Regions from separate parts of the Paenibacillus lutimineralis genome, predicted to be linked through region 1. Evidence: riboswitches for the same ligand, from Rfam matches in the RefSeq annotation. Region 1 holds a riboswitch; each other region holds the start of a gene.
The links. A riboswitch is a leader RNA that binds a small molecule or an ion and turns the genes downstream of it on or off. The one in region 1 is predicted to bind thiamine pyrophosphate.
Positions count from the first base shown of each region.

Region 2: linked by a shared signal. The riboswitch ahead of EI981_RS03040 (ABC transporter substrate-binding protein) and the one ahead of EI981_RS23540 (ECF transporter S component) in region 1 are both predicted to bind thiamine pyrophosphate.
Region 3: linked by a shared signal. The riboswitch ahead of tenA (thiaminase II) and the one ahead of EI981_RS23540 (ECF transporter S component) in region 1 are both predicted to bind thiamine pyrophosphate.

Region 1 is NZ_CP034346.1:5,319,939-5,330,692, reverse strand. It holds gene EI981_RS23565 (ABC transporter ATP-binding protein) at 1-353, shown strand, start outside; gene EI981_RS23560 (ABC transporter permease) at 357-1,571, shown strand; gene EI981_RS29815 (sporulation protein YjcZ) at 1,661-1,774, opposite strand; gene EI981_RS23555 (aminotransferase class I/II-fold pyridoxal phosphate-dependent enzyme) at 1,883-3,172, opposite strand; gene EI981_RS23550 (helix-turn-helix domain-containing protein) at 3,366-4,151, shown strand; gene asd (archaetidylserine decarboxylase) at 4,222-5,019, opposite strand; TPP riboswitch at 5,173-5,284, shown strand; gene EI981_RS23540 (ECF transporter S component) at 5,412-6,017, shown strand; gene EI981_RS23535 (ABC transporter ATP-binding protein) at 6,020-7,615, shown strand; gene EI981_RS23530 (energy-coupling factor transporter transmembrane component T family protein) at 7,608-8,408, shown strand; gene EI981_RS23525 (YheC/YheD family endospore coat-associated protein) at 8,551-9,636, opposite strand; gene EI981_RS23520 (glycosyltransferase family 4 protein) at 9,884-10,754, shown strand, end outside.
Region 2 is NZ_CP034346.1:706,506-717,259, reverse strand. It holds gene EI981_RS03075 (hypothetical protein) at 1-758, shown strand, start outside; gene EI981_RS03070 (YezD family protein) at 817-1,038, opposite strand; gene cysW (sulfate ABC transporter permease subunit CysW) at 1,137-1,997, opposite strand; gene cysT (sulfate ABC transporter permease subunit CysT) at 2,046-2,888, opposite strand; gene EI981_RS03055 (sulfate ABC transporter substrate-binding protein) at 3,007-4,074, opposite strand; gene EI981_RS03050 (lactonase family protein) at 4,608-5,663, opposite strand; gene EI981_RS03045 (CcdC family protein) at 5,872-6,381, shown strand; TPP riboswitch at 6,564-6,675, shown strand; gene EI981_RS03040 (ABC transporter substrate-binding protein) at 7,168-8,202, shown strand; gene EI981_RS03035 (thiamine-binding protein) at 8,271-8,564, shown strand; gene EI981_RS03030 (ABC transporter permease) at 8,561-9,331, shown strand; gene EI981_RS03025 (ABC transporter ATP-binding protein) at 9,347-10,162, shown strand; gene EI981_RS03020 (hypothetical protein) at 10,191-10,541, opposite strand; gene EI981_RS03015 (HD-GYP domain-containing protein) at 10,582-10,754, opposite strand, start outside.
Region 3 is NZ_CP034346.1:1,238,609-1,249,362, reverse strand. It holds gene EI981_RS05285 (sensor histidine kinase) at 1-115, opposite strand, end outside; gene EI981_RS05280 (response regulator transcription factor) at 112-786, opposite strand; gene EI981_RS05275 (GNAT family N-acetyltransferase) at 1,975-3,060, shown strand; gene thiE (thiamine phosphate synthase) at 3,313-4,029, opposite strand; gene thiD (bifunctional hydroxymethylpyrimidine kinase/phosphomethylpyrimidine kinase) at 4,182-4,988, opposite strand; gene thiM (hydroxyethylthiazole kinase) at 4,985-5,830, opposite strand; gene tenA (thiaminase II) at 6,001-6,702, opposite strand; TPP riboswitch at 6,941-7,045, opposite strand; gene EI981_RS05250 (adenine deaminase) at 7,120-8,946, opposite strand; gene EI981_RS05245 (hypothetical protein) at 9,117-9,374, opposite strand; gene EI981_RS05240 (Gfo/Idh/MocA family protein) at 9,835-10,754, opposite strand, start outside.

The DNA.
Region 1 (10,754 bases):
CTGATAGCCTGTCCATGCATTTGTCCAAAGGGATGAAGCAGAAGGTCATGATTATGTGTGCCTTCGTAGCCAGACCGCCGCTTTATATCATTGATGAGCCGTTTCTGGGTCTGGACCCGCTGGGCATTCGCTCTTTACTGGACTTCATGATTGAGATGCGGGCTCAGGGCTCGTCGATTCTACTTAGCTCTCACATCTTGTCCACGATTGAGAACTATTGCGATCGTTTCATTGTGCTACACCGGGGGGAGGTCATCGCTCAGGGGACGCTTGCCGAGATTGCAGAGCAGGCCAAGCTGCCGGGGGCTGCGCTGGAAGACATTTTCTATTCTTTAGTTAAAGGCGGAGATTAGAAGATGGAACTTCAGGAGCTGCGTCGAAAGCGCAAATCTTCGTTTTGGAGCAAAGTGCTCCCGTTTGTGCCATATGTCATTCAGAGCGGCGTTGCCGTTCTGTTCTTATTGCTGTTGATCGCCTTCGCAGCCTGGTACACTAATTTTCTGCAAAATATCCCGCCAGGACTGCCGGTCCTGTGGATTATGCTGCTCTTACTTGGTCCGATGACGGTTTATTCCAGTTTTCGTACCTATATGCAGCCCGCTGATATTATCTTTCTGCTACCGAGGGAAGCCGACATGAAGCAATATTTGTCGCCGGCCCACCGCAGCGGAGTTATCTACAAGCTGATCGGCCTATTTCTCATCTTAGTGCTTGTCTGGCCGTTGTACATCCGCAGCGGAGTGGATACCAAACCACTCTGGATGGTCTTGCACGTCCTGCTTCTACTTAAGGTACTCAGTGCCTATGGCTCTTGGCAGGAGCTTAGAATTACAACAGCCCGGGCCAGAATGGGCTATCGCCTGCTTCGTTGGTGCGTCATTCTGCTTATGCTGGCCGCCTGGTTATGGCAGCCCGCCTGGAAAAGCCTAATCTTTATGCTGCTAGTCGGCGTCAATTATGTATTGGCTCTGCGCTTCCCGATGAAGCATGCGGTGGCATGGGACAATCTAATCGAGGCGGAGAAGATAGGGGCGTCCAAAGTCATGATGTGGCTGGGCTGGTTTGTTGAGGTTCCGGCTGACGGACAGAAGGTGATTCGCAGACGCTGGCTGTCAGGTATAGGCAACAGAATGCCTTGGCAGCGTTCTACCGCGTACCGCTTCTTGATTACGAAGACGTTCATACGTAGTGAATTGTTAGGGATTGTAGCGAGATTGACATTGTTGGGGATGGCACTCACCGGCTGGAACGGTGCAAGCTGGCTCGGGATCGGGCTGTATCTGTTCTTTACATTTCTGATCGCTACCCAGCTTACTTCACTGCACCAAATGCATGCTGATTCCCCGGCTACGGCCTTCTATCCGCTTCCAAGTGGAGCCCATAAGACAGAGGCAATTCGCCTTGCATCGCGCTTGCTCCTGGTACTGACAGTTCTGATGTGGATTCCTCTAGCGGTAGCATCGTGGATGGACAATTTAATGTGGGTTCTGCTGAGTCTTGTGATCGCTGTACTTATGGTATTTGGATTAAGATCTACCTGGGTCAAGAAATGGAAAGACGAAGATGAATAAATAGAGGAAGTCTAAAACAAACACAATAATAACAACAGGCCAGCGGCGATATGCCGGCTGGCCTTTGAATTGCTTGAAGGTATGGTCGGTTAGATAAATGTACGGCTAACAATGACAAGCAGGATAAAGAGCACGAGAATAACTCCAGTACTGGTCCACAGACCACCGCATCCGCCTCTTCCTTCTTCGATAACTCCGCCCATGTACAATTCCCCTTTCTGATTAAGAAGATAATTTATACAATGTATGGTATGACTATAGCCTGGAATGTGCTTGGGCGAATGTATCGGTGGTCTCCCGGAAAAGTGGATTTAAGCCTGTAGGTCCGTAACCCCTTGGTAGATCAGATTGAACAAATCCTCGAGATTCTCTTCGCCAATGCAGGAGAAGGCGATGCGCAGATCGGTATCGCCAAGGGCGATCGTACCGACACCATACTCGCGAATCAGATGCTGACGCAGTGCTTCGGCGTTTACTGTCTTTAGCTTGAGACACATAAAGTATCCGGAATTGAAAGGATAGTAATCCCACACATCCCCGTAGTTTCCACTATCGAGCAGCGTTTTCACTTTATTGGCGCGTCTCTTCATGATCTGGAATTTCTCTTCCTTCTGCGCGTGGAAATCAGGAGATTTGAGCGCTTGAAGAATGAAGGTTTGCGAAGGATGCGAACCGCTGGAGATCGTGGCGCGAATAATGCCTGTTGTCTTCTGCTCTAATGCTGCAAGGACATCAGCATTATCGTTCGCAAAGGTAATAAAGCCAACTCTGAAGCCCCATACATACTCTTCTTTCGTGGCTCCGTCCACCTTGATCGGAAGAATTCGTGGATGAAGACCAGCTAGCTTGCCGAACAGAGATTCTGTCATCGATTCTTCGAAGAACAAGCCGAAATAGGCGTCGTCCGTAACGGCAACGACATTGATACCGGCTTCGGCAGCTTCATGGATCGCAGACACGATCTCTTGGCCTTCCTTAGCTCCCGGTGTGTAGCCTGTCGGGTTGTTCGGGAAATTGAGGATAACGATCGCTTTGCCCTTGTCTCGTTGCGCTAGCAGAGCCTCGCGAAGGCCAGCGCTGTTGAACTTCATATCTTCGGTGAAGAGAGGATAGTTGATAATATGAGCATGGCGACGGATGCCGAAGGTCAGCTCATAATTCTCCCAATTTTTATCCGGGTAAATGACGGCATCGCCTTCATCCGCGAACAGATCGGCAACTACGCTCAGGCCATGCGTAAGCGCATTAGTAACCACCGGGCTACCGAAGCTCTTACCGCCAATTGCAGGATTCTCCTCGATCATCTTCTCACGCCATAATTTACGCAATTCCGGTTTGCCTGCAGGCGGTGCATAAGGGTATAAATCCTGCGGTTTATAGGCGGACAAGGTGTCTTGAATTGCGGCAAGATGCATAGGGATGCCATTCTCGGTTGCGATGCCGATCGTTGCATTATACTTCTTAGCCCCTGCGGATGCTTCAGCCGATTGGCTCAGGATCCCTTCTTTCGGGAAGTAAATCTCCTTACCCAGCTGAGATAACATGTCATAAACATAGCCTTGCTGCAAGGTCTGGTTCAACTGCTCTGCAAGTGGATTCAGGCTCATTCTCGTTCCATCCTTCCAATCGTTTATTTTTCCGTTTTAGACTGCCTTACATTATAACATTTACAACATAAGCCGTCACGATGATTTCCTTCTATTCCTCGGGGAAATAGGACAGTTTGAAGATGTTCAACAGGTAACAAAATGAGTATAATACTGACAAGAAAAATTTTTTGGGGGAGGGAAGGACATGCTTCACATTTCACCATCATCTTTTATTCTGAAGCCGGCATTTGCCAAAATTGTATGCGAACCTAACTGGAAGTGGCGCAAGCGAGATAAAGCGCTGGAGAACTATGATTTATTCTATGTGTGGAGCGGGGAAGGAAACGTCGTCCTGAACAACCAGTCTTTTCAAGTGAGTAAAGGAAGCTGCTTCTTGTTTCGCAAAGGTGATCATCCGACAGCAACGCATAATCCACAACGCCCGCTAGTGCTTACATATATTCATTTTGACATTGATGAACCTGTAATGGAGGTTCCCAAATCTTATCGGGTACTGGATAATACCCTAGATTTTGAATATATGCTGTCTCGCTATGTACGCTTGTTCCTGGTGCATGCATATGGAGCGGAGGAGGAGGCTCGCCTGATCCTGAAGCAACTCCTCATCTACTTGCTGCGCGAGGATCGTGAGGTACCCCGGGAGAAGAAAATGAGCAATCAACTGGTCGAGGTTATCCGTGAGGTGGCTAATTATGTTCTACAGCATCCCGGATTGCCGCATAAAGTCGAGGATTTGGCCGCCCGGGCCGGATTGTCAGCGCGCTACTTTTCGATCAAATTTAAAGAGATTATAGGCATGTCCGTGCAGACCTATATCATTAAATGCAGGATTGATCGCGCTCAGCATCTGCTCTTGCATGCAGGCATGAATGTAACCGAAGTGGCCGATGCTTTGGGGTATAGGGACATATTTTTCTTCAGCCGACAATTCAAACAGTATACGGGGAAGAGTCCTTCTGAAATAAGATGATCCATACGGGATTGAAAATAAAGTTAATAAGAAAAAACCTGAGTACTCAGGTTTTTTCTTGTCTATATGATTACTTACCCGACTCAGAATTGTGAAAATGCCCGAGCAGGGTCCCGACTTTGACTTTACTTCCCACGTCCAGGCCGGACAACGGATGGAAGTTCTTCTGCATCAGGAGAACCACCGTGGAGCCGAATTCGAAATAGGCCAGCTCATCGCCGCGCTCCCACTCTTTGGTGTCGTTATCGACATATTTGATGCTGCTGACATTCATGGCCCCGACTTTTACGACGGCGGTCTCTCCGTATTCATGGGAAATATATGTGATGAGCCGCTCGTTGCGGCTAAGTACAGAACGCATATTGGTCATGCCGAAGTCATTCACGGGATATACTCTTCCCGGTATGTGCTCACTTTCCAGCTTGCGTCCGCTGACAGGCACATGAATGCGATGGTAGTCGGTTGGGCTGAGATAGAGCACATAAGCATAGCCATTGCGGTAAGCCTCGCTCCTCGGTGAATGGTTAAGCAGTTCATCAATGGAATAGTCCTGTCCTTTTACATTCAGAATCGTACTGGATTGGATCTTCCCCATGGCAGTAATAAGCGCATCCACTGGGCTTACGACACCGCCTGGCTCCTGGCAAATCGGGCGCATCCCTTGCTTGAGCCTGCGCGTAAAGAATTCATTCAAAGTGCGGTACTCTTTGATTTCTTTCTCCGCTTCATCCAGGGTAATTCCATAAGCTTTAGCAAAGCGTGGAATGACGAACCTGCTCCATTTGGAATGGGAAAAGCGGCCAGTCAGCCGGCAAATCGATTTTCGCGAGGATAGCTCTGTCATCCATATCATCCATTTGGTAGCCAATTGTTATTTCCTCCCATAGGTGAAGGGCAGTTGGAACTGCCGCAATCTACTTTCGTTATCTTGACATAGAATAAGAGTGAAAGCAATAAATATAAAAATATTGTAATTGATGCTTGCGAACTTGGAAACATGTGGTGTATTGTAATGTTAATTGCATAGGGATACGGGGGCTTGAGTGAATCAGGCTGAGATGGCAGCATACTCCGCTGCAGACCGTTAATCTGATCTGGATAATGCCAGCGTAGAGAATCTATCGTCCTGTTCATGCTTATTTTGTGGACTCATCATGTCTGCATACTGGGACTATACAACCGACTGAGCTTATTCAGCCGGTTTTTTGTTGTTCTCTAGACGGAATATCCCCGCAATAAATTTATTAAGGAGTGATAGTAATGGTAGAGGTCAACTTGCAAAAGGGAAAAAGAGGACTGAAGCTTAGCGATCTTCTGGTGACGGTGCTAATCTCGGTTGTAATCGGAGTAGTGTATCATTTGTGGAGCTCGGTGTACGGACTCCTATCTCCGCTGTTCTTTCAGGCTGATGAACTGGTGTACGGCATGTGGTTCATCGCCTCGACACTTGTATTTCTATTGATTCGCAAGCCGGGTGTGGCGCTGATTGCCGAAGTTGCAGCCGCGCACGTAGAGGTTCTATTCGGCAGCGCTTGGGGAATTCAGCTGCTTGTCTATAGTCTGCTTCAGGGTCTTGCCGCAGAGCTCATATTTGCTGCATTCCGCTATCGTAATTTCTCCGCGCCGGTTGCGGGTCTCGCAGGTCTTGCCGCATCCATTGGCTCGCTGATTCCAGACATTTTCTATGGATATGTCGGAGATTATGCGCCGTGGATGTTCATTGCCAAATATTCAATGCGTGCCGTCAGCTCGGTTGTAATCGCTGGGTTCCTGGCCTACAGCTTGGCCAAAGCAGTCGAGCGAACAGGGGTAACCAATCTGCTTCGTCCTGTCGAATCCAAAGATCTGGCGGCGTTGGATGATTAATGATGAACACATCTTATGTAAATGTGATTGCAGAGTCTGATATTAAGGATGCTGAGCAAGCGGCTGTGGTACCCGATATCATTTTGGGGGTGCAAGACCTTCGGCTGAAGTTCCCAGGGGAAGCTGCATTCGTATTCAAGGACTTGTCCCTCTCAGTAAGGCGCGGTGAGAAGGTGCTATTGCTCGGACCCAGCGGCTGCGGCAAGTCTACTTTGCTCCAGGTGCTGAGCGGGATCATGCCTGAGATGGTCGAGGTACCGCTGCGGTTCAAGGAGAGAATGGTTCCTGAATCAAGAGGCGTATTGTTTCAGGACCCTGATACGCAGTTTTGTATGCCTTACATAGATGAAGAACTGGCCTTCGTGCTGGAGAATCTATGTATTCCCAGGGAAGAGATGGAGACACGGATGAGGCAGGCTCTGGATCAGGTAGGCTTGTTCTTTGAGAATCTACATGTTCCGATTAATTCACTGTCGCAGGGAATGAAGCAGCGACTGGCGCTTGCTTCGGTGCTTCTTGCCGATCCTGAGGTTCTGTTCCTGGATGAGCCTTCCGCATTGCTTGATCCCGAAGGACGCAAGCAGATCTGGGAGGCCATTCATTCTATCGCTGAAGGGCGAACTCTAGTCATTGTTGAGCATCGGATTGAAGAAATGATTGGGCTTGTGGACAATGTAGTATTGTTCAACCCGGACGGACAAATTCTCGGGCAGGCTCCTCCGATGAAGCTGTTTGCCTCCTTCCATGAACAATTGGAGCAATTTGGCATCTGGTACCCTGGGGTATGGGAAGTCTTCTTCATGTCCCGGGACGGGGAGAAACTTCTGAGTCTCCCTATGGATGCCCCACGTTCCTCCTTGGCGGATCCACTGATTGAGTTGAAGCAATTTTACGGCTACAGACAGCGGAGGCCCGTGATTGAAGTGGAGCAAGCCGAGATATATCCTGGAGACTTCATCGTAATTACAGGGCCAAATGGTGCAGGGAAGAGTTCATTATTGCTCAGCTTGATGGGGCTTCTGCCTACAGATGGAACCTACAGGCTGCAGGGGATTGATATGAGCGGAGACAAGGCTAAGAGAAGACGGACCGAGAAGGCTGCTCGGAAGATTGGCTTTGTATTTCAGAATCCAGAGATGCAGTTCGTGGCTGATCAAGTGAGCGAGGAAATTGCCTTCTCCTTATATGAAGAGGGGGATGACAAAGATAACATTTCATCCCTAGTGAGGCAGGCGATAGGGCAGTTCGGATTAGAGGGAATGGAACACCGTCATCCCTATCAGCTCTCGCTAGGTCAGAAGCGGCGCCTAAGTGTGGCTGGAGCGACAGTGCTGAATAAGCCGGTGCTGCTACTGGATGAGCCGACTTTTGGTCAGGATGCTGTGAGCACCTTCGCGATTCTAAGCTTGTGCGAGGAACTTCGCAGGCAGGGAATTGCAATTGTGATGATCACGCATGAGGAGAGGCTGGTCGACACGATAGCAACCCTGGAATGGAGAGTAGTGAATGGGCGACTTGTGGAGAGAAGACTGACCAAACGGGGAGAGACAATGGCTAAGCGAAATGGAGCGATAGGGGCGTGGATGGGGCATGAATGATTTATTAATTCCGCATCGTGTTAATCCATTTCATCGCGCGAATCCAGTTGCTAAGCTGATTTGTATGATTGCGCTATTTATGCTGACGCTCTTCACCCACCGGCTTGATTTTATTTTTTACCAGATGACTTGCTTTCTGCTATTGCTAGTGTTCTTTAGTGGACATAGACTCTGGAAAATATCACTTATTATGACGCCGTTCCTAATCGTCTTCCTAGCCTCCTCTTCAACAATGATTCTGTTTGGCAAGGGAGATACGATCTGGTGGGCATGGGGACTGATCCAAATTTCGCAGGAGAGCTTCTATCGCGGCATACACATCGGGTTCAAGGCTGTAACGTTTGCTTCGGAAGGCCTGTTGTTTGTGCTGACAACTCCGTCGGTCACTCTGTTCTATGCCTTGATGCAGAAGGCAAAGCTGCCACCTAAATTTGCTTATAGCTTCATGGCTTCGATCAGGCTGCTGCCCATGGTGTGGGAGGAGCTGCAAATTCGCCGTAACGCCTTAAAAATCCGTGGAGCCCGCTCCTTACGAGGAGGGATGAAATGGATCGGTGGCCTTAAGCTGTATATCGTTCCGCTGCTTGTCCAAGGAATTAGGAGGGCCCACCGGGTTGCGGTGGCGATGGAGACGAAGGCTTTTGATGGGAAAGGAAGAAGAAGCTATTATTACCCCTCAGAGTACTCGAGGAATGATTGTTGGGTTGTGCTCTTACTATGTGCCGCCGTTGGAGCTGCGCTACTAATGTCAGTTTTGCTGCCGCCTTTCGGGGTAGCTGATGTAAGATACTAGTTATGAATAGATGCACGTTAATGCAGAAAGGAGCTGTCCCTAGTGGTTTAGGGATAGCTCCTTATTAATGTTCGAATTAGCAGATAGTAAACGTTGTGTCTAATCAGATTTAGGTAGTTACTTTTATTCTTTCGCTTTCTGTCTATTTCTGATGATTCAGTAAATACCTTGCGTAGGCCATTGGAGCCTGATAAGTGTCCTTCCAGATATTTGTCATTGCCGCTTTGCGAAATCCGTAGCGTTGATCCCGTCCGTTGCATTCTATAAAGTAAGGGCGTCCGTTATCCGTAAGTCCGATGTCCAGCCCTAGGTCGGCTAACTGCGGAAGATTTGCGGATAACTCTGAAGCGATTGATAAGGACAGAGATTTAACATGAGCCAAGACGCTAGCGACGATCGGGGCAGGCAGCAGGTTGCCCAACAGCACAGGAGCTGGGTATGCCGTCCCTCCCTTGGCAATGTTGGAGATGAAGCTATTGGAGGGGGCAACCTTAGCGAACAAACCGGTAACATTCCAGGTACCGTTAATCCCTTTCTGCACAGTGACACGAAGATCGAGCGGCCTGTTATTGTATTCCAGCAAGGGAATACGTTCCTGTATGAAATAAGGTGTACGGGCAAGTAATTTTCCGAGCCACTGCGGTGGCTCTCCCGGATATAGACGCGCTCTGATCCAGCTTTTTTGGCGTAAGGAATAATGAATGATCTCCCAGCCTTTGGTTCCTTTTCGCAAACGTATGATTCCGTGACCCACCGATCCGCGTACTGGCTTGAGAATGAGGTCGGAGTATAGCTCCATCATTTGCTGCAGTCCGGAAGATGTTGCTGGAACAGAGACCGGTAAGTAACTGCGAAGATACTTATTGTCCCACAGCAATTTGTGGATGAGATCCTTACGATATCGATTGTTGGCGTTAAACACGGTTGTTCCTTGTGATATGAGCTGGAGGACATTCCTGTGAGCGGCCGGATCTGAGTAGAGAGCCCGGTTATGAATCACTTTGGGGATAGGAATGATAGATTTGGTATATTCCCGTCCGTTGTAGATATAGGCGATGCACTTCCCCTGTTTCAGATCGATATTACCCAAGCGGAGGAAACAGGGAATGAGATCGAATTCCTTAGCAACTTCCTCGTAATTATTTATCGATTCCTGACCGGTACGTCTTGTGGGAATACCACGAAACATGCTGGAATTAAGCAGGATTCCGACGTGGTCTGGTCCCATAGTGTTCCTCCTTCCTACTTGAGGCTTCTTTAACACTCTATGTTGGCCTGACCCGAAAGCGTGGACGACTGTTCTGCGGCAACAGCCTGTTTTATTGTTGTTAACTGTATGCACATTTTACAGAGTAAGGTCGTATATTTATCTAATATAATGAGTGATCAAAAAGGCTAATTTTTAGCACTGAGAAGTGGGGGAGTAAAATTAGCTATTGAAATACCTTTGAAGAGATTTATGCGGAGGTTTGGAGATGAACAGTAGCGTCATGACAGAACGGGGATCTAAGTCTGTATTGGAACGCCATAAGGTAGCGGTGATTACTCCCGGCTCCTTCATTATTCCATCAGGCAGGAGCAGCTCGGTTGAGAGAGTGATTGAGAAGGTAGTACCGCTTGCGTCTGATCAATTGAATATTCGCATATTCGGGCTATCCGACAGACAGCTTCCGAACTTTGGCATGGTAGGCCATGTTCCGTGTTTCCGTCTGCCAGGTGGGCACCGTTACTTACAGTCGATCCTCCAACACCTCCGTAAATGGCATCCGGATACTATAGATGTGCATAACCGCCCTAGATTGGCTTTTCAAATCAAGAGAAAACTCCCGTTCACTCGTGTTCTGTTGACGCTCCATTCTACAACATTTATTAGTACGGCCTATAGTCCTCTGTTTGAGACTTCCCACTGGCTGAACCGAGTAGATGGGATCGTCGTGAATAGCGAGTATTTACGCTCAGAGCTGTTACTTCGATTCCCGGGGCTGCAGGTCCCGATCCTAGTAAATCCGTTAGGGGTCAGCCTGGAAGATTTCATACCTCGCTGGACTCCACTTGGAGAATCACTCCGCCAGGCCAGATTGGCTGATTTCGGTTGGGAGAACCGCAAGGTTGTTCTCTATGTAGGCAGGCTGCAGCGAGCCAAAGAGGTACACCATATTTTGAGTGCTTGGCCAACGATTCAGAAGCGCGTACCGGATGCAATGCTAGTTATTGTAGGCAGTGCATTTTATGGGACCGATCGTGAGACCGCCTATGTTCGGAAGCTGAAGAAGCTGGCTGAACCATATCAAGATCATGTCGTCTTCCTTCCATATATTAAGTATCCCAGAGTTGCTGATTGCTATA
Region 2 (10,754 bases), 1.9 Mb from region 1:
TGTTAAATGATAATATATATGGAACGATTACACCGGAGCAAGAGAATGAACTGATCGACCGTCTACTCGCTTGCCATGCTGCTCCTTATGCAAGCTCGGATCTGCTCGGACAGATTGGAGCTTACAAGGAGGATCATGATCATGCGAGATTGCCGCTGCTGCTCAAAACGCTGGAACGAGAGAGCGAACGCTTCCTCGAAGAGCGGGACAAGCTATTGAACTGGCTGGAACAGCCGGGCTGGGGTATTCGTTTCTGGCTTGGATTACAGCCTGCCTTCCCTTTTCTGTTCGCCGCAGCCTTGTTCATATTAGTGTATCAATTGCTGCTGCGCTGGACCGGTGCTGATGTCAGCTTCCTGGGCTCGAACTCCTTGGACACGGTCTATTTCTATTCACGCTTCGGTTCCGCTCTATTCGCCCTGCTGCTCCTATACCCTGCACTAATGGGCGGATTCCGGCCCGGAGAAGGATCAATACTGTTGCGATTATGGGCCATCTTCATTGCTGCTATGTATTTACTCCACTTCATCAGTCCCGTTATCGCTCCATATATTGCGGCAGCTCAAGTTCTATTATTCCTGGGCGGATTCTTATTCACGAGGAGCAAACCGCGCAAAGCACGTCCCTTTGTTGGACACTACCAGACCAATCTCTCGTCTGATCCTACGATTAGCGCCTTGCCGATGACTGAGGAGCATATCGCAACATCCCTGGCCGAGAATACGGACAGCATCATCAACAACGACAAAGACCGTTAGAGGACATCCTGCCCTATAACGGTCTTTTCTCATCCTAATTCCTTTTTTCATCATATGTCTATCGAGATTCTGACTTACGCAGCGGTTTAACCACATTCCGAGACGATCCGGATGCTTTTGCCGCCCCTCCACCAACCTCATAACGTTTCCGTTCCGTACGTTCTAGTTGGACAATCTGTCCCTCGTGAACAACGATATTCAGCGACCCGAATTCCATCTCATTCAACATCTCCGCGATCCGCTCCAGCCACACATTGTCTACCTTCAGCGGTTTGGTCATTCGTGGAAGCCCCCTTGCCCGATAATATTTAGAATCTGTTCTCAGCTTGATCAGATGAACCTCCCTCTAACATAGATCACTCTATGCTGTTCACCCACTTAATGACTGCTCTTGCGAGTGAACCAGCTCTTAAGCAGCAAGGTGATCAGCGCCAGTAACAACAGTAAGGAAGCAACTGCAAATGAAGCTGAGAATTGATACTCGTTATACAAAATCTCAATATGCAGCGGAAGAGTATTGGTTGATCCGCGAATATGCCCAGACACAACCGATACAGCGCCGAATTCCCCCATCGCCCGTGCATTACAAAGTATAATTCCGTACAGCAGACCCCATTTGATATTTGGCAACGTCACCTTCCAAAATATACGGAAGCCTTTGGCACCCAATGTTACCGCTGCTTCCTCCTCCAATTGCCCCTGATCCTCCATCAGCGGAATCAACTCACGGGCCACGAACGGAAAAGTAACGAACAGCGTGGCCAGAATAATGCCTGGCAATGCAAAAATAATCTTCACATCATGATCCTGCAGCCAAGGCCCGAACCAGCCATGTACACCATAGACTAGCACGTAGATCAAGCCGCCGATCACCGGAGACACGGCAAATGGCAAATCGATCAAAGTGATTAGAAGCTGTCTTCCCCGAAATTTGAACTTCGTAATCGCCCATGCGGCCGCGACGCCAAATATCGTATTCAGCGGTACAGTAATCACTGCAACAAGCAGTGTCAATCTTAATGCCGATAATGCATCGGGATCGGAAATAGCCTGCACATAGACGCTCCAGCCCTTCTTCAGGGCCTCTGTTAGAACGACAATCAATGGCAGACCGATCAGCCACATAATAACAAGTACGGCGAGGCTGACTAAGGTCCATTTGACGATGCCCGACTCTTTCGTACTGCGATTTCTAACTGGATTTGTTCTCGCTGCCGCTAAAGGTACTGAACCTGCCACACGACGCCCCTCCCTTGGCTTTATAAATTCGATGAATCCCGGCTATACTCAACGCGCCGTCTTGCGCACTCGGCTCTGCAATGAATTAATCAGCAGCAGAAGTGCAAAAGAGATTAAGAGTAACATTAGCGCAACCGCCGTCGCACCAGCATAATCGAATTGCTCCAGCTTCGACATAATGAGCAGCGGCGCAATCTCGGTCTTCATCGGCATATTGCCGGAGATGAACACGACAGAACCGTATTCCCCAATGCCGCGGGAGAATGCGAGGGCAAAGCCCGTGAGCAGCGGAGGGAGTAGCTCCGGTAAAATAACGGAGCGGAAAGTCCGAAGACGGCTCGCTCCGAGTGTCGCAGCGGCCTCTTCGACCTCTGCATCCAGATCTTGTAGTACGGGCTGTACGGTACGTACCACGAACGGAATGCCGATAAACATCAGGGCGAGTGTAATGCCCAGCGGCGAGAACGCCGTCTTGATGCCTAGCGGTTCGAAAAATGAGCCTAGCCAGCCTTTGGATGAATAGAGCGCGGTCAACGACACCCCGGCAACTGCGGTTGGCAGCGCAAACGGGAGGTCGATCATTGCGTCGAATATTTTTTTTCCTGGAAATTCATATCTAACGAGAACCCATGCAAGCAGCAATCCTAGTACTGCATCAACCAATCCGGCCGCCGCTGCGGTCAGGAAGCTTACTCGGTAAGAGGCTAATACTCGCGGATCGGTTGCAATCGACCAGAACTTCTCCCAGGTTAGTCCCGTAGAATTCAACAACAGCGCGGATAACGGAATTAATACGATCAAGCTTAAATATAAAATGCTGTACCCCATCGTCAGCCCGAATCCAGGTAGTACTCCGCGTCTGGTGTCCGTCCTGCTTGGCATGAAAGTCATCCTTTCTCTACCTGCATAAGGCGAATCAGATCATCTACTGAAAATGAAGCATAAGTCCGCACTATATTGTCTGATCCACCACTCTCACAGGTTTGCTCCTCCGCTGGTTGCGGTCGTATTATTTCGGAACATAGATCTGACTGAATATTCCACCGTCATTGAAATGCTTCGGCTGCGCTACCGTCCAGCCACCGAACACTTCATCAATTGTGTATAGCTTGATGTCAGGGAATTGATCCTTGAACTTCTCCTTCACGCTGTCCAGGGTCGGGCGGTAATAGTTCTCTGCTGCGATCGTCTGCCCTTCTTCTGTGTATAGATATTTCAAATAAGCTTCTGCTACCTCGCGAGTCCCCTTCTTATCGACGATTTTATCGACGACCGCAACAGGCGGCTCAGCCAGAATACTCTCCGACGGATAGATGATATCGAATTTATCCGGGCCCAGTTCCTTAACTGCAAGCCAGGCTTCATTCTCCCAAGCAAGAAGCACATCGCCTAGTCCGCGCTCTACGAACGTCGTAGTCGCACCGCGAGCCCCACTGTCCAGAACCGGAACATGTTCGAACAACTGTTTGACAAACTCCTGAGCCTTAGCTTCGTCATTATTGTTATGATGCAGGGCATAACTCCAGGCCGCGAGATAATTCCAGCGCGCACCACCCGAGGTTTGCGGATTCGGAGTGATGACCTCTACCCCGTCCTTAATGAGATCATCCCAATCTTTGATTCCTTTTGGATTTCCCTTCCGCACCAGGAAGACGATCGTCGAAGTATATGGCGAGCTGTTATGTTCATATTTCTGCTGCCAGCCTTCATTTATCAATCCGCTCTCCTGCACGGAGTCTATATCATATCCTAGTGCCAGTGTAACAACGTCCGCCTCTAGTCCATCAATAACTGCCCGGGCCTGCTTCCCCGAACCCCCATGTGATTGCTGTATCGTTACTTTCTGCCCTTTTTCCCTCTCCCAATAGGTCGCAAAAGCTTTATTGTAGCTCTCGTACAGTTCCCGAGTAGGGTCGTAGGATACGTTCAGTAACTGGACGCTCTTCCCTTTGCCTCCATCCGCACCAGCAGTCGCACTCGCTTTGTCATTCGCTTTGTCTCCGCCACAGGCGACCAGTGCCACCGACATAGCCAGAACCAAACTGACCAGAATACTCTGCTTAACCCATTTACTCATCGTATCACTCCCCATCTTCTCCCATAGTATCTTGCCTACCAAGCAAGCAGGAACCTTTCCCGACCGTATAAGAAAACCTCTAACGGGGCCGCTCATAGCTGTGCGACCGTTACCCCAAAGGTGGGGTTGGTCTTCTTCGAAATAGAATTTAGAACTCATCAGCTCCACTGATTACTTCTGTATCTATAACAAAAGACGGAGAAACGCCCTGCTCCCAACGGTCAAACCGAGCCGCTACCCGTGTCTGCCTAGGCAAGTAGAGCGTTCCTCCGTCCGTACGGTGAGAACATCTTTAATTATTCCTACCTGTTTAGTATGTTATGGTGTTATTTTATATGTACTGGGTTTTCTTGTCAAACGTTTTTTTCACTGGAAAATCATAAGTTCCGGCTTCGAGCGTATTCAATCAAAAAAATCGGCAGATCGGGTGAGCTTCTGACTCCCCGATTACCGATTTATAAGAATACATGATTAGTTCGTGTTCAAAATATCCTATTCCACATGATCAAAGGGGAGTTGTTGAACTACCTCCGTTACTCTAATACGGGCTCAACACAGGCTGCCTGGCTTATGGCTAGCTCCTGCCCAGTCGCTGTCAGCTTGCCGCTATTGGCATCGCGTTTGAAAGATACAATATTGCCGCTGAATTGATTCGCGACCAGCACATAGTCGTCCAACACGGCGAAGTTGCGCGGCCAGCTTCCCCCGGTCGATGTCCATTCTGGATCGACAAGCTTGCCTGTCACCGCGTCGACTTCAAAGCGTACAATGCTGTCATGGCCGCGATTGGAGCCGTATAAATAACAGCCGTCCTCAGACAAATGAATATCCGCAGGATAGCTCTCGCCTGTAAAGTCCTCAGGAATCGTAACGACATGGTCGATGATGTCCAATCTACCTTCCACCTTGTTATAGCTATAGATTGTAATCGTATTGTTCAGCTCATTAATTCCATAGGCATATTGATCATTCGGATGAAGAACGAAATGTCTTGGGCCGGCCCCAGGAGGTAACGCTACCTCGCCGTGGTGAACCATACCGCCATCCTGCATCCTATAAATAAAGATTCGATCGGCCCCCAGATCCGATGCAAAGGCGTATTTCCCCTCTAAGTCTGTCACGGTGCTATGAGCATGAGCCTTCTCCTGACGATCGGTCACCGGACCTGTGCCGACTTGCTGAACTTTCGCCGCCAAACGGCTTGCTTCTCCTTGCTCACCCAAGGCAAAGCGGTTCACGGTCCCACTGGAATAGTTCGAGACGATCACGTCACCATTAGGCAGTGAAGCAAGATGACAAGGGTCTGCGCCCTCTGTTGGCACGGAGTCCAGCTCCGTCAACTCTCCGCTGGCAATATTGATTCTATAGCTGACGAGACGGCCTTCTGCCTGTTCACTCACTGCGTACAGTCTTGAAGCTTCGCCATTCACAATGACAAAGGATGGATTCAATATCCCGGAGAAGTGGCTTACGACACGCATAGCTCCTGTCTGGAAATTCAAGCCGCATAAGTAGATCCCCGGCTCCTCTGGTTTTGCATATGTACCTACATAAATTGGAATTTCATCCTTCAGACCAAATTGCGTCATAAACTACATCCTCTCGATTATAATTTGTTTCTATATAACTTGACCGTTCCCACTTCTATAGCCCGGGTCCGGTTGATGCATACATCTACGTGTGATTATTATCATGGTGAGGATTTATGATATAATGATTTCGCCTAAGAGGTATTTCAAAACGTTGAATTATTTATCGTAACCGATCAACCAAATTCATTAAAGAAGGGGTGTTATTATGGACGCCATTAGCCCTTTTTATATGCGGATCATTGCGACGGCTGTTATGATTCTGATGGCCGTATCTGTCATCATCGTTAGACTTAAGGCCAGCAATCGTCCGGTGACGATCAAGAAGATTATTATTCCTCCGCTCGGTATGGCTACCGGCTTCGCCATGTTCGTGGAGCCGCAGATGCGTATTTCTGTCCTGTATGGAGTCATCGCTTTTGCCGCTGGCTGGCTTCTGTTCTCTTATCCGCTCATTCGCACTACCCATTTTGAGATGAAGGGCGGACAAGTATTTGCCAAAAGATCCAGCGGATTTGCCTTCATTCTGATCGGCCTGCTCGTGATTCGGCTGGCTCTGCATGAAGTAATCGAGCAATATGTCTCCATTCTTCAGACTGGCTCGCTTTTCTTCATTCTCGCCTTCGGTATGATCGTGCGCTGGCGGCTCTACATGCTCAAGAAGTATCGCGCCATTACGAATCAGACTGATACGAACCCCATAAATCCAGAAGCGTGAAGTGATTAACCTTATCTTAAACAAGATTGGCAACCAGAACAAGTGGCTGCAGATCGAGGTGGCAACTCCTTTACCTCTGCGGTTAATGGCTCCATCTCTTCGGATGTCGAAGCGCGGTATTGTATTTTTCTAACTGGACATATCTGCAACAGCGAACTATAATGGCAATTGTAATCCGTAGTTCAATAGTTCAGGGGAGCTGGAATAGGCCGGCTGAGATTGTATCCCGAGAAGATACTGACCCTTTAACCTGATCTGGGTAATGCCAGCGTAGGAAGAAATGCAGGTATGAAGCTATGCTCATATTCAAGTGCACCTATGCGTCCCGATCCGGGGCGCTTTTTTTGCATCCTGTATATTTAAACCTATTAACTACCGGCTTCATTCGGAAATGATCAGGAACACTAGAAGTGTAAGTTCCTCTAGAAGTACGTGTTCAAAAAGTTCGGTTTTCAGCACCGAAGCTTATGCTTCCGATGTGCGTTTTTTCAAAACGCTTCAGTTGGATGAAGCTAGGGCCTGAGGAGCGGAGCGTACGTAGTGGGTACGTGAGCACCTGAGATGTTTCCGAAGGAAACATGACTTCGTAAGCATTTGCTTAGGCCCGGCTGAATTCAAGATTCGATGTCGAATAAGCTCTCAGTGTTACTTCGCAAGAAAACCTACCACTGAATCGCGGTCGCTCATCCTTGAATTGGCCTCGATTGGTTTTCTTATCAAAATTAGACTTTTTGAACTACCTCTAGAAGTGAATACGGATTAGACATCTTGAAGGAGGGAATATCATTGCATCGATCAAAATGGGTTCTGCTTGCCTTGTCCTGCCTGCTTGTCATCATCGCGGGCTGCGGCAAAGCGAATAATGCCAACACATCGGCCGCTAACGGAAATGCAGCAACGGGAGGACAGACGAAGGAGCTGCGTGATGTTAAATTCGTGCTGGACTGGAGTCCGAATACGAACCATACCGGTCTCTATGTTGCACAGGCCAAAGGGTTCTATGAAGAGGAGGGCCTGAAGCTAGACATACTGCTGCCGGGCTCTGGCGGTGCGGACGCAATGGTTGCATCCGGTGAAGTACCTTTCGGAATCAGCTATCAGGAGAGCGTGACACAAGGTCGTACTCAAGGCGTGCCCCTCGTCTCGATCGCGGCCGTTATTCAGCATAATACATCCGGCTTCGCCGCGCCTGTGGACCGGAGCATCAAGGCACCTAAGGACTTTGAAGGCAAGACCTACGGCGGCTGGGGTTCACCCGTCGAAGAGGCCGTCATGAAATCGATCATGGATATCGATGGCGGAGATGTTAATAAGGTAAAAATTATCAATATGGGCGAAGCCGACTTCTTCACCGCCGTGAAGAGAGATATCGATTTTGCCTGGATCTTCTATGCCTGGACTGGTATCGAAGCCGAGTTGCGTGGCGAGCCGCTTGATATGCTCTACGTGAAGGACTACTCGGATAAGCTCGATTACTACACTCCGGTTATTTCAACCAATGAGAAGCAGATCAAGGACGATCCTGAATTAATTAAGGCGTTCCTACGTGCCACCTCCAAAGGATATCAATATGCGATCCAGCATCCGGAGGAAGCAGCTGATATTCTGCTGAATGCCGTACCTGATCTCGATAAAGATCTGGTCATCGCCAGCCAGAAATGGCTTAGCCCGAAATACCAGGATGATGCTGCCCGTTGGGGTGAACAGAAACAATCCGTATGGCAGAATTACTCCGATTGGATGTATGAGAAGAAGCTGATTGAGAAGCCGCTAGATGCAGATGCTGCTTTTACGAATGATTTTCTACCGGAGAACAAATAACGAATTGACCGCGCTACAAATGTAAACCACTTGTTTCTTAAATTTTGTATCAGAGAGGATGTCCATATATGGCTAATGCATTAGTAAGTATTCAGATTATTCCGAAGACACCGGGCGGGGAAGATTCGATTCCTTACGTCGACCGTGCAATTGAAGTCATCCAGGCTTCTGGCGTGAAATATCAGGTGAGCCCGCTAGAGACAACGATGGAGGGCGAGCTAAGCCACCTGCTGGACATCATCAAAGAAATGAACGAAGCTGTCATCGAATTCGGTAGCAAAAATGTGATCTCCCAGATTAAAATCTACTACAATCCGGAAGGTGCCAGCATGGATAAGCTGACGGAGAAGTATCGTCCATGAGGCTTCGTCGTATCTGGAGCAGTGTATGGCCGCCCCTTGTGGCGGTCATCTTGTTCCTCATTATATGGCAGACAGCTACATCTCTATTTCATATCAATAAGTGGACGCTGCCGAGTCCTGCCGATATCGCTCATGAAGCGGCTGCTGGTGCTGCCGGGTTGTGGGATCACACACAGGCTACGCTTAGACTTATGCTGCTAGGTTTCTCGATCGGTATTCTTGTCGGGCTGTTGGTCGCTTTTGTACTGCATTATATCCCTTTCCTCAGAAAGGCTCTCTACCCGCTGATCATTCTCAGTCAGAATGTCCCGATCATCGCCTTGGCACCCCTGCTTATGATCTGGTTCGGATTTGGCATCCTGCCTAAGATCATCGTCATTACATTGGTCTGCTTCTTTCCTGTCGCAGTGGCGGCCATGGACGGATTAAGCCGTACAGACCGTGTCATGCTGGACTATATGCGGATGGCCGGGGCTTCGAAGTGGAATATTTTCACCAAGCTGGAGGTGCCGTATGCGCTACCCGCGATCATGTCTGGAGCGAAGATTGCCGCTACCTACAGCGTCATGGGGGCGATCATTGCAGAATGGATCGGTGCGAGCAAAGGAATCGGGTATTATATGATGCTGCAGAAGTCCTCCTTCCGTACTGACAAAATATTTGTCGCTATTGCGATTATCGTAACGATCAGCCTGGCGATGTTCCTGCTTATCTCATTCATTGAGAAATGGCTTATCCGCTACCATCCGTCCAGTGATGATAAATAGAAAGGGGCTTACGCAATGAATACAGAAATGAATAAGCATAAGCCGACCCCTCCCGCTCTGGAAATCCAGACGGCCCGCCTTGCATTTCGCGAAAGAAAGCAAAGTTTACCTGTGCTGAATGATGTCTCATTAACCGTTCCAATCGGGAAGTTCGTGTCCATAATCGGTCCGTCCGGCTGCGGGAAGAGTACTTTATTCCACGTCATCGGCGGCCTGGTCAATCCAGACGCAGGCAAGGTCCTGCTGCATGGCGCAGACATCACGGGCGAGCGTGGCCACATCAGCTATGTTCCGCAGAAGCCAGCGCTTTTCCCTTGGCGCAGTACGCTCGACAATGTCATTCTGTCCAGAGAAATTGCTGGTATGCCGATTAAAGCGGCACGCGAAGAAGCAAGAGCCTGGCTGGCCAAGGCCGGATTGGGCGAATTCGAACAGGCTTACCCGCACAAGCTGTCAGGCGGTATGCAACAGCGTGCTTCCTTCTTACGTGGACTGCTTGCTCCGCAGGAAGTGCTCTGTCTGGATGAACCTTTCAGCGCGCTCGATGCCCTGACCCGAAGCGATATGCAGCGTTGGCTGCTCGATATATGGGAAGAGAATCAGCGCACCGTGCTTATGATCACACATAGTATTGAGGAAGCCCTCATGCTGTCTGATACGATCTATTTATTTTCCAGTAGACCGGCGTCCGTACTGCATAAGATCGAAGTGCCTTTTGCCCGTCCTCGCTCGGAGCAATTGATTGATGATCCTCGCTTCCTGGAGCTTAAGCGCGAGATCGCCGCTCAAATGCGCGAACAAATGCACAAAAAACCAGCCGCTGTGAATTGACTACTGTCGTCACTTTCGGCTGGTTTTTTTATTGGTAAATATACTCGGTGATCTTTACTTGATCGACATCCTGCATCAGAAGGACCCACTGCTGGATATACTCCGGCTCTGTATCTACGGCAATAAGCCAGGATGTATGGTAGACTTCGCTGCTCGCTTCCTTACCTAACCACATCGGTACCTTCGGATTGCTGTCGAACACCTGATGAACGGCTCTAAGTTTGGCATCGATCATACAAATACGCAGTAAAGGCTGCTCACATTCCAAAGATAACGCCACTTGCAGATTTATGACTCTCATCCCTGCCATCATTGCTTCTCTCAGTTCCTTGTCACTTACATCCGGGTACTCGAGAATTTGTAGGCCTGCTTGCATCAATGATGTGTCCTCCATTTCTAGTCCAATATTTCAGATAAACCTAGTCAAGTGAAAGAATATTCAGAACCTGATCCGGCAATTTGTTCAAAGCGTCCACAATCTCAGGATCAAACTCGGTACCTCGAAGTTTCAATAACTCACGCTTAGCATCTCCAACCTTGTATTTCCTGTTACCCTTGCGGCTTGACATCATCAGGTCAAAGGTATCGATTA
Region 3 (10,754 bases), 2.4 Mb from region 1:
TATAAGGCTTCAGCTTGTGCTGATAATAAATGTTTGAAGCGATAAAGGCCGTGATGCTGCTGACAAGAATAACAAGAATCGACGTGAACAAAATACGGATGTACAGCGATCTCATGAGCTGGCCGCCTCCAGCTTATAGCCAACGCCCCGCATCGTAGTAATGATGATGTCGTGATTGTCCTTGAAGCGGTCGCGCAATCTTTTGATATGAACATCCACTGTACGGTCATCCCCGTTGAAATCGATGCCCCAGATCAGCTCAATCAACTCCTCACGTGTAAAAATTCGCCCCGGATAGCTGGCTAATTGAAATAGCAGTTCAAATTCCTTCAAAGGCAGCATAAGCTGCTTGCCCTTGCAATGTACTTCGTATCCTTTACGGTTCATGATCGTGTCTCCAAGCTTGATCGACTCCGCGCTCACCATCTGATAGCGTCTAAGCAGCGCTTTGATCCGGAATAACAGCTCCTGCGGTTCAAAAGGCTTCGTCAAATAGTCATCGGTCCCTACGGAGAACCCGCGCTCCTTATCCGCCAGCTGATCCTTGGCTGTCAACAGAATCACCGGAAAATCATAATACCGTCTGATTTCCTCGCATAATTGAAACCCATCCTTACCAGGCATCATGACATCTACGATGGCAAGATCAATGTTCCGGGAGAAAAGAAGCTCTGAAGCCTCATTGCCATCAGCAGCCTCGATCACCCGATATCCCTCGTTCTGCAAATAATAACCCACCAGCTCGCGAATATGCCGATCATCATCAACGATTAATATATCTAACATGATTACTAGCATCCCCCTGTACAGATCATCCCTGAATACAGTCAATATATCGTACTCTATGCGATATCTCAAACAGACCAATCAGGGGACTGCGTATTAAGATCCATGCATCTATCCATCCTGATCCAAGCACAAAGATAGGGCCTCTCCGTTATAGTGTTTATGCCGGTGAAGGCCCTATTGTAACGTCCCGAGACGACCTGATACATCCTGATGATGATCTGGCCCATTGTGCTGTATGCCGCCTCTAACAAAACGTGGTAGCGATATTTGGCTGCAAAAGCGCCGCCCAAAATTGTAACGAAACTGAGCACATCAGGGATCACAGCGTCCGAAACTTCCTCCCTAAGGGACTGGGGTGTCCGGTAGATACATAATATCCGCCCCCCCCTAAGGGACAGCTATGTCCGTATGTTCCATCCCCTGAGGGGTGACAATGCACCGTGCACACAGGGAGAAGTGCGCACCAAATAAACGGATTTGTAACGGATAACCATGACGCTTTGAAGCGAAAATTCGCCATTATCCAGTTTTAACGGACACCCGTGACCCTTAGAAGCGAAAATTCACCGTTATCCAATTTTAACGGACATTATTGTCCCTTAAACACTGCTAACCAGCGGCAAAAGGGTATTTTTATCTTGTAACGGTCACCTATGTCCGTTAGACATCATAATATCCGAAAATTCCTCTCTAAGGGACAGTTATGTCCGTTAGATTTTTACGATATATCTTACCGCTGTTTTGGCGGAAATAGCGTTCTGTTAGCAAAAAGCCGCTATGCCTCTGAACCCTGCGAGGCTGAGCTCGAGCTTGCTAGGGTGCGAAGCACTTCGCGCTTGAGCGAAAGACGTACCTGACGCGATAACCGTTAGTTTAGGTTCCTTCGATGACGTTATATAAAGCGTAGAGGTCCAACAGGACTACGACATTTTCAATAATATTATCAACCGCTCAATTGCGATCCCGGGAGAGGGAGCGTCTCCTTCGACCAAGGTATACGTGTCTTTAAAGGGATGGGCTGGATCGGCTTGACCATCATCGTGCTTCTCATGTTAATGGGGGCGTCTTTTTATTTTCTGGCGGATTTTTAGAACCTTTGTCGAATGAGTGGAAGTCAGAAGGAATCTAAGGGGTGTATTTCGTATATGAAATGGAATAGGATTACGCTGAAAGGGTGGGTGTATCATGCAGACGTCAATTATTCGAACTGTAGAGGAATTAACCAGCATAGAACAACAATGGCGGGATTTCATGCGTCATATAGAGAATCCTGAAATCTTCGCATCGTGGGAGTGGATGGAATCGTATATTCATCACTTGATGGGCCCTTCGAAAGAACTCTTTATTATCGTCGTTACCGATCAAGATACATGCGTAGCCATAGCTCCTTTGTGTAAAGTGAGCCAGAAAATCATATGGCGCAGAATAAGTACACTACAGTTTATTGTTTCCGATGTAGGAGATGTAAATCAAATTTGCATCCATAAAGACTGTCATGGCGTGAAAGTACTCAACCAAATCATCCAAGTACTGCTGCAGCATCAAGATGAATGGGATTGGATGGACTTGTATAATCTACAATCCAGTAATCCGCAAACAGAGCTGGTTAAGCATTTTTTCGGTGAACAATTTGATCTGTTCGAAAGAAAATTATCTGTTGCCCCATATATTGATTTAAAGCAATATAACGATACGAAAGCCGATAAGAGCAGGATTAAAGCAATTGAACGCAAAGAGCGGAAATTATTACGGGATCATGATGTAACAATTAAAATCTTTGAGCCCTTTGATCTGCAAAAATGGGGCAACTTTACCGAATTACATAAACAACGTTGGCAAGATAGTTTGTTTAACCAACCTAATAATGAGGCTTTCTTTAAAGAAGTCTTGCTGCAACTCAACAACCAAGAACGCACACACCTCTCTTATCTTGATATAAATGGCCATACCGCTGCAGCTTGGCTCACCATGATCTATGCAGACAAAGCATATATGTACATGATCGCATCACCTAAGCATTACGCGGAATATGGGGTTGGGTTAGTATTGACTAATCGGGTGATTCGTCATCTCATGAATAGCAGTAGCTGTTTGCGAGATATTGATTTTCTAAGCGGTCAGCAGGATTACAAATTTTACTGGGCAGATCGCTTAAAAATCAACTATCATATCCGGTTCATTAACCGAGCACGTAGAACTAAGCTGCTTCGAGCCTATTCCCTCATTCAATTCAATAAGCCGCGATTGAAATCGCTCCTCACACAACGTTAACTCGGGAAAACAAATCCCCTTCGTTTGGGTGGGGGATTGATTAAAGACTTCCCTGTAGCTTCTATCTTAAAGCGATGTACGAACTCCTTCACCTTCATCCTGTACTTGAGCCGCATAGGCTTGTGAATATCCCCATTGAATCCGCAACCGATCAAGTGCATCACTGAATGGCCTTCAAACAGGGGAGTGGAAGAAGGTTACACACGCCCATTTGGCACTCTCATTAGCTCTCTAAGCGATTCAGATAGACATTCACTCGTACATACTATCGACGCGATCACACCGGCTACCAATCACCTTGAGTGCAAGGGCGGCCGCGGCGCTCTGGGCGTCGTCCGCCTGGGTGATCGCCGAGATCACGGCGACACCATCCGCTCCGGCGGACACGACCTCCGCCGCGCGCGCCGCGGTAATCCCGCCGATACCGACGATCGGCGCGGTAATGCCCTGGGCCCGCAGCGTCTTCAGCACCTGTGGGCCCTGCACAGCACGAGCATCCTCCTTGGAGCTCGTCGGATAGATCGGGCCGATGCCGAGGTAATCGGCCCCCTGACGGATGGCGGACCGTGCCTCCTCGAACGTAATCGCGGATACGCCGAGAATCCGCTCGCCGATACGGGCACGGACGCGGTCCGCCGCCTCATCCTCCTGGCCGATGTGAACCCCATCGGCATCCACCGCCAGCGCCAGCTCCACATCGTCATTGACGATGAACAGAGCTCCCGCGCTGTGGCACAGGGCCCGCAGCTGCCCAGCAAGCTCCAGCCGGGCTTCCCCCGTCAGACTACCGGGCCCTTTCTCCCGAAACTGAACGAGTGTGACTCCGCCCTCCAGCGCTTTACGCACGACCTTGACGGGATCTTCCTTGCAGTTCACAGAGCCTACAACCAAATAGAGCTGCAAATACTCACGCATTCGGTCGGAAGAGATTCTTCCGTGTTTTCCAACACGCTCCCCGTTCTTCTCCATACCACTACCTATTATGCTTTGATTCACTGACTCGAACTTGCTAACCTCACGCCTACTTTCCCCCATTCCGTCATTCTCTCGCGATTCTTCCCGCATGTTTCCCCGAACCATTTCTCCAGCGATAGCCTCGACAGACGTTCCATCTTCATTCATCAGACTTGTACCCTCCTTCGACAGTAAGCCCAATGATTGGTTGGTCCATGACCCCGCCCCAGCTCCAGTGTGTCCTCAATCGCCGCTTGGATGAAGGCGCGCGCCTCCTCTACAGCCCGCTCTACTGTCAACCCCTTTGCCAGACCTGCCGCGATTGCGGCCGAGAATGTGCAGCCGGTTCCATGCGTATGCTTGGTCTCTATACGCCTACCAGCGAGCCCCGTAAAGGCGCTACCGTCATATAGCAGATCTATCACCCGATCCCCTTGATCATGCCCCCCCTTGATGACCACGGTGCGCGCTCCATGTTCGGCGATACGCTTCGCAGCTTCGCGACGATCCTCCATCGTACGGATCTGGATGCCTGACAGCACTTCTGCCTCTGGGATATTTGGCGTAACGATCAGGGCAAGCGGGAGCAAATGCTCCTTCATCGCCTGAATCGCTTCAGTGAGCAGCAGCGATGCCCCGCCTTTGGCGATCATCACCGGATCAACGACGACATTTCGCCAGCCGAAGCTGGCAATCTGTCTCGCAACCAGTTCAATAATCTCCGCATTGAAGAGCATTCCTGTCTTGAGCGCATCGACGCCGATATCCGAACCTACCGCCCTGATCTGCTCGGCCGATGCCTCAGGCGGCAATGGATATACCTTCTCAACCCCGAGCGTATTCTGAACTGTAATCGCGGTAATCGCCGACATCCCGAACACATCCAGCTCCTGAAAAGTCTTAAGGTCAGCCTGAATTCCGGCACCACCTCCGCTATCCGAACCGGCGATCGTCAGAGCTCTCGGAATGCTCATCTTGATTCACCTCCGGCAGCCATGCTACTCGCCTCAGCTATAGTTGCATATCCCTTCACCGAATGAGGGTGAAGCTTGGCCAGTTCATCCAGGAAGGCAACCTGGAAGCTGCCCGGTCCTAACGAGGCGGTCCGTTCCGCAGCACGAGCTGCAGCTGCACCGTAATAAGCCAATCCCGCCGTGCCCGCGAGCATCATATCGCGCTCAACCGCTGCGAAAGCCCCTAGCACAGATGTCAGCAAGCAGCCAGCTCCGGTGACCTGGGTCAGTAGCACATCTCCGCCGCTGATGATCCGGTAGTGAGCCCCATCGGCTATGACATCCTCTTTGCCAGTTATGGCCACTACTGCATTGAATTGATGGGATGCCCGGAGTGCGATTTCCGCATTTATTTCCGCACTGCTCTCAGCCGCATCTACTCCTTTAATGTCCGAAACTTCACCGACCAGATTAGCGATCTCCGAAGCATTGCCGCGAATTAGGGCAATCTTCACCTCACGCAGAATCCGCTCGGCTGCCTCCGTACGGAGGCGGGTTGCCCCCACACCTACAGGGTCCAGCAATACAGGAACACCATGAAGGTTGGCTGACTTCCCGGCGATGATCATTGCATCCACCTGCTCAGTCGACAGCGTGCCAATATTCAGTACCAGTGCACCCGCCACTTTGGCCATATCCGCTACCTCTTCCCGGGCATAAGCCATCACTGGCGACGCGCCAAGCGCAAGCAGACCATTCGCGGTGAAATTGGTAACGACCACGTTCGTCATATTATGTACGAGCGGCCGTGCTTTCTGTACCTTAGTTAAGAGTGCAGCAATATCCTGTTCGAGTGTACTCATTCTAGATCAACCTCATTCTCCAATTTTATTTTTCGGCATCATTCCCATCTGGGATCTGATGCCACAACAAGTTCGTAGTTCCCTCCGTTTTTCGGCGGATCCGGCCAGGCCAGATTGTTCCCGTTCAGTTCCGGCTCACATACATTCCTAATTCCGGCTCTTGTACCCGTTCAGTTACGGCCCATAGCCTCGCTTCCCAAATCCATGGCAACCGGCCATTCTTCCTCGCGGAATGCCATATCCCAGAACATATATTCCAGTTGGCAGCTCAGCAGAAAATGCTCTCTCATTCGCAGCCGCTCGGCTTCGGTCACGTGCTCAGCCCAGTCATCTACATAACGGCAGAATCGTTCGGTCAGATCCGACATTCCTCCCCCGTAGAAATCGATCCAATCGTAGAACGGATGCGATTCATCTGGTTTGACTTCCTCTAGCAGACGCTGACCGATTTCGATATACGTCCAAGGACAAGGCAGCAACGCGGACACGATCTCACCCAGGCTGCCTTCGTGCGCAACGGTTAGCATATGACGGATATAGTGATGTGCCGAGGGCGCGAGCGGAAAGCCTTGGAGTTCCTCATAAGTAACTCCAGCCACGCGGCAAAAATTGTTATGCGGGTGCACTTCGCTATGAAGCACGAAGTTGATCTGCTCGTTGAACATCTCGATCTCCTCCCGCGTACGGCTCTTGGATATGGCAATGCCATAAATCCGCATAAAGGCGTTCAAATACTCAAAATCCTGCTTCACATAATGGATCAACTGCTCCTTCTTCAATGTTCCGTCCGCGATCCCACGTACAAATGGATGGTCATAAATAGCTTGAAAAATACGATCTGCCTGCTGACGAAGCTCTCTCGTAAAACTCATGGTCTCCACCTCCAAATTTTTTTCGAAACTATAAAAGTTGAACTGTTGTCCCTATTCCTAAGTTTTCATTTGTTCAACTTACCTCTTGAATGAAGAAATCCCCTGAGAGGACTGATGGAACCCCTTGATTCGCACGAATAATCAAATGCAGATGCAGATTTTCGGTCGGATTTACACAGCAAAAAGGCCGCTCCGGATATGGAGCGGCCTGTCACTTTAACAAATATAGCTACAGCAATTCAGTCCGACTCCACTTTCCTACGCTAGTGCTAACTAGATCAGGTTCAAAGGGTCCAAGATTTATCTTGTCTCAGTCGTTATCACGACTCCCCTAGTGGATTTCCTATTCAATTACCTATTATTTAACTATGGCAGCAGACTTATGTCAAATAGTGACAGTCCCTGATGCCTGGCTTATTACTCCTCGACGAACAAAGGAACCTTCACAAATCCTTGCTCTGTCATCTTGAACAGACCGAGATCGGAAATACGCAGTTCAGGAATAACAACCAGCGCCAGCAGTGACAAGGTCATGAACGCATAGTTCATTGTGCAGCCTGCCTGATACAACGCTTGACTTACCGCACGAGATTGCTCGGCAACCTGTTCGAACGGCGCATTCGACATCAGTCCAGCCACAGGTAGCGGCAGCTTGACGATCTTGTCTTCGGTAACAACAGCGATACCGCCCTGCATTTCTGCAACGGTGTTCGCAGCCTTGGCCATCAGAGCATCGGAATTCCCGATGATCATCACATTATGACAGTCATGAGCAACGGTCGTTGCGATCGCAGCCGGTACGTTGAAGCCAACGCGCGATACCAGACCCACCGTCTTGTTGCCTGTTCCTTTGTGACGCTCAATGACGGCCAACTTGGAGATGCCATCCTCTACCTTAAGTGCAACCTGTCCGTTCTCAATCCGCACAAACACAAGGTCTTCCGTCGTATCCACGTGGTTCTCGCGTACACCGATAGCTCGCGCCGTCAATTCGCCGGATTGGATTGGGGCTTCGATAACAAAGTCCTGTTCAATCACCGTACGAGTAAGGTGCACCGAGTTAATAGCCTCCTGCGGATATTCGAACTCAGGCAATTCTACGGTCATCTTGCCGTTCTCAGCCACAACTTGTCCAGCCGCAATCGTCATAACAACGTTCACGTCGGCCAAATTACCATCAAGGATAATGATGTCAGCGATGGAAGCCGGTGTAATGGTGCCTACATCCCGAGCAACCCCAAAGCGTTCTGCCGTATTGATCGTTGCCATCTGGAAAGCCGTTACCGGACGTACACCTTGCGAGATCGCATGACGGACTACAAAGTCCATATGTCCCTCATCGACGAGAGATTCCGGGCTGCGATCGTCTGTGACGAGCATCATGCGACGTGTATCAATCCCATAGTCTGTATGAGCCTTAATCGATTCGGCGACATCATGCCAGGCCGAACCGCGTCTCATTTTGGCGTACATGCCTCTTCTGACACGCTCAATAACATCCTCAGCGTTCACGCTCTCATGGCAGCCAGTAATTCCGCTAGCCGCATAAGCAGATATTCTCCAATCATCAACTGGCCACGTATAGTGTCCGTCCGCTACTCTACCAGCACGCAGCGTAGCCTGAATCTCTCCAATCATCTTCTCGTCTCCGAATACCACGCCCGGGAAGTTCATGACTTCGCCCAAGGCGATCATATCAGGACCCCAAGTGAAGGCTTCAGCAACCTCTGCCGGGCCGATCTCAGCTCCCGCCGTCTCCATATCCGGGCCTGTAGACGGAACGCATGAAGCAACCTGCATATAAGCAGCAAGCGGGGTTTGTCTGGCTTCGTCCAGCATGAGTCTCAGGCCAGGCAGTCCCAATACATTTGTAATCTCATGAGCATCAAAAAATCCGCCCGTCGTACCCTTTGGAAGCACGGCTCTGGCGAATTGGGTTGGTGTTATCTGACTGCTCTCAATATGACAATGACCATCCAGCAAACCAGGAGCGACATAACGCCCAGCAGCATCGATGATCTTCGTATCTGTACCGATCATATGGCTGGGATCCACCCCTACGAAGGCAATCCGGCTGCCTTGAACACCGATCGATATACCGTCCTGAATCTCTCCAGAACATACATTGACCAGTTTCGCATTTTTAATAACCAGTGTAGCCTTCTTATCTCCCCGCGCCGTAGCAACTAGGTCAGGCACACAATCAGCAAGCTGTGGTCTGGCAAACAACTGTGATGTACTCATGATTATGAAATCCTCCCACTCAGTAATTGTGCTGCTCTAATGCCCTTAATCTCATTGGAGCTAACAGTTTCTAGATGAAACAAGCATATACAATACATTTTGGTTTTGCAATTCTTAATCCCGATTCTACCTTCATTAGCTACCGCTAGCGATAGTCCAGAGAATCCATGTTACTCAAATATAGTTGGCTTGGATTTAGGAATAAATGCATCCCGTTCCCATCCTTCCAGGATCACAATCGTATCGAGTCGAGGGTTATCCGGCCAGAAAATATACCTCTCCTGTACTAACACATCCAGAGCGGATTTAATATCTCGGTATTGACGGCCAGTCGTGCGTTCTAACTCAGGCTTCGTTGGCATTCGGCGCCGCTGCGTTGAGAAGTTGTACAGAATTCGAAGCACCTTGCGTTCCAGATCATTTAACATTACTCTCACCTCTTACAGGAACATATGTTTGTATTATATGCCTCTTCCAGCAAGATAATCAATATGCGAGATCATTAATATGTAAAAAAAGCCCGCTAAACTCATTAAGGTTAGCAGGCTTCTCTTATTCCGGCGCTTCCATATTTGCTTATAACTTAGCCTGTTTATTAGAGAGTAACGTGTCAATGTTGAATTAGAAACAAAAACTTCCTGTAATAATTACCAGTAAGATAAATAGAACTAAGATCGCTCCAGTCGAAGTCCATAATCCGCCAACTCCAGGTCCACAGCCTGATCCACCAACTACTTCACCCAACGTGTATCCCTCCTTGATTAAGAGTACACACCATCATATTCCGCTATTGCCCCTAGTGATTAGGCATCTATCTCTGTATACTTCGCCCAATTATCGGGATTCTCGTCTAGGTTGGGTCCGCCGTTTCTCCACTGATCCGATCCTCTATCTAGCCCAGCGCTGATGCTGGGTCTCGACAACCTCACCTGATAATATCGCCTTCTCGATCATCATGCCGAGATAATGATCCTGCGATGCCTCCGCCACACTGTAGAACTCGGGTCCACCGGCTACATAATCAGCCATCTTCTGTAAGCAGTGGGCAATAGCGATCTCGTCATCATATAATCTGGCCGGAGCATACGGATTCTCGTACAACCAATTCTCCCCACACAAAATCCCTTTCAGGAAATAGCCTTCCTGATTCTCCAGTTCCCCCTTGTTAATCCGTTTCAGCTCCAATTGGAGCGGTATCGTCGATTCCTGTTGAATCAGAACGCGACTGTCGAAGATTTCGCCTCGTTCCCCTCTGACAGACAAATGGTTCGAACGCGTCCAGGAGCGGTGCTGGTCCTTGGTAAAATCATATATTCCAAGACGATCTCCAAAATCGAGCCAAGCCAAGTCTCTCTGGAGTGGCATCATTCGGTCCTCTGTCGGGTTCCCTTCGCGTGTCGGTCCACCAACCCACTGGGATTCGAATCGCATCCCTCGAATTTTCACATTTTCAAATGAGATCCCCAGCATTTTACGGATAAGACTTACGCCATGATACAGATGAGATATTGATACCGTTGTCTCTGTAATTCTGCCTAGTCTCCCTGATCGGATCAAAGCTAGGCGTGCTTCCTGGATCGGATGGAACTGATATTGCTCAGCCACCTGAATACGTATGTCAGTAGCAAGCAGCTTATCATGCAACTGTTCCAGTCCTTCCAGATCAGGAGCAGGTGGTGTCTCTGCCAATACCGGAATCCCTTCCTCTGCCAGTCTGCACAGATAATTCAGACCTTCATTGCCGCTTACGGATACGACGATAAAATCCGGGCTCTCGCTTTGCAGCATCTGATCCAGTGTCCGATAGG